Regions from separate parts of the Spinactinospora alkalitolerans genome, predicted to be linked through region 1. Evidence: predicted binding sites of a transcription regulator. Region 1 holds the regulator's gene; the other holds the start of a gene.
The links. Region 1 encodes LexA, which represses DNA repair genes until DNA is damaged. Its sites were predicted from a motif close to TCGAACANNTGTTCGA; they were not measured.
Positions count from the first base shown of each region.

Region 1 (2,197 bases):
GACAGCAGGGCCGTGGCGCGCTCGGCGTCGAGCGCCCCCGCGCTCTCGCCGGTGCGCACCTGCTCGGTGAGCTGCCGGTCGAGGATGTCCAGGTAGCGGTCGCCCACCGGTGCGGCCAGGATCAGCGCCTTGGGCGGGTGGTCCGCCACGACCCGCGGGGCGCGCAGCGCGAACAGGCTGCCCTCGCTGTGGCCGAGCACGAGCAGTCTGGAGGGGTCCACCTCGGGCTGGGCGAGCAGCTCCGCGTAGGCGGCGGCCATCTCGTCCTCGAACACCCCGTAGCCGACCGGGTCGTCCTCCTCGCGCGAGGCCGTTCCGGTCTCCCCGGAGCCGAGCTTGTCGTAGCGCAGCGAGGCGACTCCGGCATCGGCCAGGACCCGGGCGAAGTTGGCGTTGGTGTCGGCGTCCGGCCGCGCGTCGCTGTTGCCGTTCCGGTCGGTCGGTCCGCTCCCGGAGATGATCAGCGCGGCGGGGATCGAGCCCTCGGCGCCGTCGGGGACGGCGAAGGTGCCGTACAGGGTGTCGGGCCCGCTCTCGAAGCTCACCTCGCGCTCCGCCGCGGCGATATCGGAGGGCGCGGCTCCGGCCTCGTCGGGGTCGTCGGAGGGAGCGCAGGCGACGGAGAGCAGCAGGGCGCCGCCGGTCGCGAGGACGCCGAGCGCGCGCGTCGAAACGGGGTGGGGCGGAGAGGCCATGCCCCCTACCGTATGCCGCTTTCGTTCCACGGGGATCGGCGGCGCCGCGGTAACCATTGAGTCGCAGAACGGTGAAAGGGCCCGTGATCCGGGTGCGGATCACGGGCCCGTGCCAAATCGAGGCCGACTCGTTACACCTTGCGCATGACCGCGACCACCTTGCCCAGGATGGTGGCCTCGTCGCCGTTGATGGGCGCGTAGGCGCTGTTGCGGGGGAGCAGCCAGACGTGGTCGTCCTCGCGCTTGAACGCCTTGACCGTCGCCTCGTCGCCGAGCAGCGCGGCGACGATGTCGCCGTTGTTGGCGTCGGGCTGCTGCCGCACGACGACCAGGTCGCCGTCGGTGATGGCGGCGTCGATCATCGAGTCGCCGACGACGTTGAGCATGAAGAGCCGGCCCTCGCCGACGATCTGCCGGGGCAGCGTCAGCACATCCTCGACCGCCTCCTCGGCGAGGACCGGACCGCCCGCGGCGATCCGCCCGACGACCGGGACGTCGGCCGCGCGGGTGACGTCGGCGGCCCGGTGCTCGTCGCCGAGTCCGTCCCAGGAGCGCACCGGAGGCTGTCCGGGAATGCGAATTTCGACCGCCCGTGGGCGATTCTGGTCGCGGTGGAGGTAGCCCTTGCGTTGCAACACCTTCAGTTGGTGCGCGACACTGGAGGGGCTGGACAGTCCCACCGCATCGCCGATCTCTCGGATGGACGGTGGGTACCCGCGTTGCCGTACGTAACGGTGGATGACGTTCAGGACGCTCTGCTGGCGGGCCGTGAGTTTCGGGGCCGAGTCCGGCGGGGTCGCAGAGGCCTGGGCGTCTGTGGCCGTGGCGGCGGACCGGAGCACGCTGACGGATCTGTCGTCCGCGTGAGGTTCCCGTGTTCCGTGGTTCTCCTCCGGCACGTCCGGCCTCCTCGGCGGTCGGTGTTCTCGGTGTGGGCTGTCAGCGGTCGTCGTCCGTGGTCGTGTAACGACGGTGTATCGAAGCGGCGTCGCATGAGCGACGGCGCCGGTATACCGCAGTGAAACATGTCCAACATTAGTGCTTGGGCAAGGCAATATCAAACAAACGTTCGAGATGGTGCTGAAAAATCCGGCGGGATGCGGTAATAATCGAACGTTAGTTCTAATGGACTGGCGTTCGAAGGTGAGGACGATGCCTGAACCGGCTCTGCAGCTCCCCTCCGACTCCGAATCCGGCGGACCCGTCGCCGGACCCGCGCGGAAGCGGGCTCCGCGCGCTCGGCGGCGAAAGCCGCGGGGTGCGCTCACCCCGGCGGAGCGCCCCGCGTACCATCGCGACGTCTACGACTGGTCCCTGGAGATCCCCGAATGGCTAGGAGAACCCGTGAGCGCTGAGAGTGGTGGCGGCGTGGCCGTCATGGCCCCGGGAGCGCTCACGGAGCTTCCCGACCTCCATTCGTTCGAACCGATCCGGCACGGCGCCAGGCTGACCAGGCGCGGGCGGGTGGTGCTCATCTCCACCCTGGCCGCCGTCACCACCGC
Region 1 is NZ_JACCCC010000001.1:1,696,613-1,698,809, forward strand. It holds gene HDA32_RS07565 (alpha/beta hydrolase family protein) at 1-695, opposite strand, end outside; gene lexA (transcriptional repressor LexA) at 827-1,537, opposite strand; gene HDA32_RS31715 (LysM peptidoglycan-binding domain-containing protein) at 2,040-2,197, shown strand, end outside.

Region 2 (2,197 bases), 2.6 Mb from region 1:
CGCCATCCGCACCCAGCAGGGCCTCTCCCTGCACGGGGTGGAGGAGAAGTCCCACGGGCGCTGGAAGGCCGTCGTGGTCGGCTCCTACGAGCGGGGTGACCGCGCCGTCACCGTGCAGAAGCTCGCCGAGCTCGCCGACTTCTACGGCGTCCCGATGTCGGAGCTGCTGCCGGGCGGCGCGGCGCCGACCCCGCTGGGCCCGACGCCGAAGCTGGTCATCGACCTGGAGCGCATGCAGCAGCTGCCGCAGGAGAAGGCCGGCCCGCTCGCGCGCTACGTCGCCACCATCCAGAGCCAGCGCGGCGACTACAACGGCCGGGTGCTGTCCATCCGCCAGGAGGACCTGCGCTCGCTCGCGGTCATCTACGACCGCTCGCCGGCCGACCTCACCGAGGAGCTCATCAACTGGGGCGTCCTCGACCCCGAGGCGCGCCGCGCCGTGGACGCGTTCTAGGAGCCGTCCCACCCGGCATCCGATCTCTTCTTCGCCGGCGGCCGCGCCCCGATGCGGGCGCGTCCACCGCCAAACGCAGGGCGCCGCGTCCGTCAACGGCGTCCGCGCTCCCCCGTGCCCCAGGGGAACCGGCAGCGCAGCACACCGGAGAATCCGCGGCGGCCGCGTCGACCGATCGACGCGGCCGCCGTTGTGCATGGGGCCTTCCGGACCACTGGGTTCGCCACCTCGACCACAGGGGGTCGGTAAGGCCTGCCCCAGGGGGCGCGGTGAACGGGCGGCCCTCGTGTGGCCGAAGGCCCGTTTTCGCGGGGTGTCCGGCTCCGCGCGGAACACATCGGTTACCGCGTGGTCCAGGCCGAAACCCCGGTGTCGGCCCCAGCCCAAAGCGCGGGTCTGCTTCGCGCACGGGTGCACGGTTCACCTCAACGGGCCTTCGGCCACACGAGAGGACCGCACCCGCACGAGCCCCTTCCGGGGCCGGGGTTACAAACCCCTGAAGCCAGGCCTTCTCCAAACCATTCCGAGGCCCCGGATTCCCTCGCGTCGCGGTCCTAGCTCGCGCGCGGGAGCACCGTGGGGTGGCGGGGGACGCCGACGGTCGTCTCGGCCAGGGAGAGGAAGACCTGGGCGTCCTTCAGCAGGTCGTCGGCTTCGGCGGCGGTGACCGCGCTGGGCAGATTGGCCTCGGCCGCGGCCCGCTTGGCCGCGCCGGCCGCGAAGAACGCGGCCCACTCCCTCAGCTCCGGCGCGGCCTCGGGCAGCATCTCCCACACGCTGCGCGGCCGCCTGCGGCGGGACGGGCGCTGGGTCGGCTCCCCGCGCTGGGCCAGCACGGCCGCCGCCGCGCGCAGCCCCGCCATGTGGGCGCTGACGTAGCGGAGTTCGGGGACGGTCGTGGCCGCGGCGTCACGCAGGTGCTGCCGTGCTGATTCCAGCATGTTCAGGGCCGCGGGAGTCGGCCGCCGGGGCGGGTGCGCGGCGGCGGTGTCGGCATCGGAGAAGATCGGCGGCTGCGACATGGCCATGGTTCCTCCAAACCGGCGCCGTGGTGGACGCGGTCGAGCGAGAGGCTTCCCCTCCCCCCGCCCGACCGCTCTCGCCCCGGCCGCCACGGGGGCAGCGACCGGAGACGAGCCCTGGAGGGGGCTCCACGGTCACCCGGAATCGCCCCGCCTGCGCGGGGAGCACTGCGAGTGGTTCTCTAATCCATGCATTCAACCGGGCCTGATTCCAGTGAACCTCATCGAACACCTGTTCGTCAAGCCCTTTCACCTGCGGTTTTCTCGCCGAATTCCGTTGACGGGCGCTCCGACCCCGGGCTCGGGCATACAATCCCGGCCATGCATCCCAACGCCCGGAAGGTCGCGGACCGCCTCGCCGAACTCGGTGCCGCCGGCGAGATCCGCGAACTGCCCGACTCCGCCTCCACAGCGGCCACGGCGGCCGCCCAACTGGGGTGCGACGTCGGTGCGATCGCGAACAGTCTCATCTTCGCGGTGACCAGTGACAATTCCGCAGAACCCCGCCCCGTGCTGGTCCTCACCAGCGGCGCGCACAAGGTGGACACGGCCAAGGTCGCCGCGCTGCTCGGCGCGGCGAAGGTCGGGAGGGCGGCCCCGGAGTTCGTGCGCGAGCACACCGGCCAGCCCATCGGCGGCGTGGCCCCCGTGGGCCATCCCGCGCCGATCCGCACGCTGGTCGACGAATGGCTGCGCAAGCACGACCCCCTGTGGGCCGCCG
Region 2 is NZ_JACCCC010000001.1:4,255,208-4,257,404, forward strand. It holds gene bldD (transcriptional regulator BldD) at 1-454, shown strand, start outside; gene HDA32_RS18855 (SAV_6107 family HEPN domain-containing protein) at 1,009-1,482, opposite strand; gene HDA32_RS18860 (YbaK/EbsC family protein) at 1,798-2,197, shown strand, end outside.
Region 2: the regulator LexA is predicted to act here: its motif matches at 1,701-1,716, upstream of HDA32_RS18855 (SAV_6107 family HEPN domain-containing protein).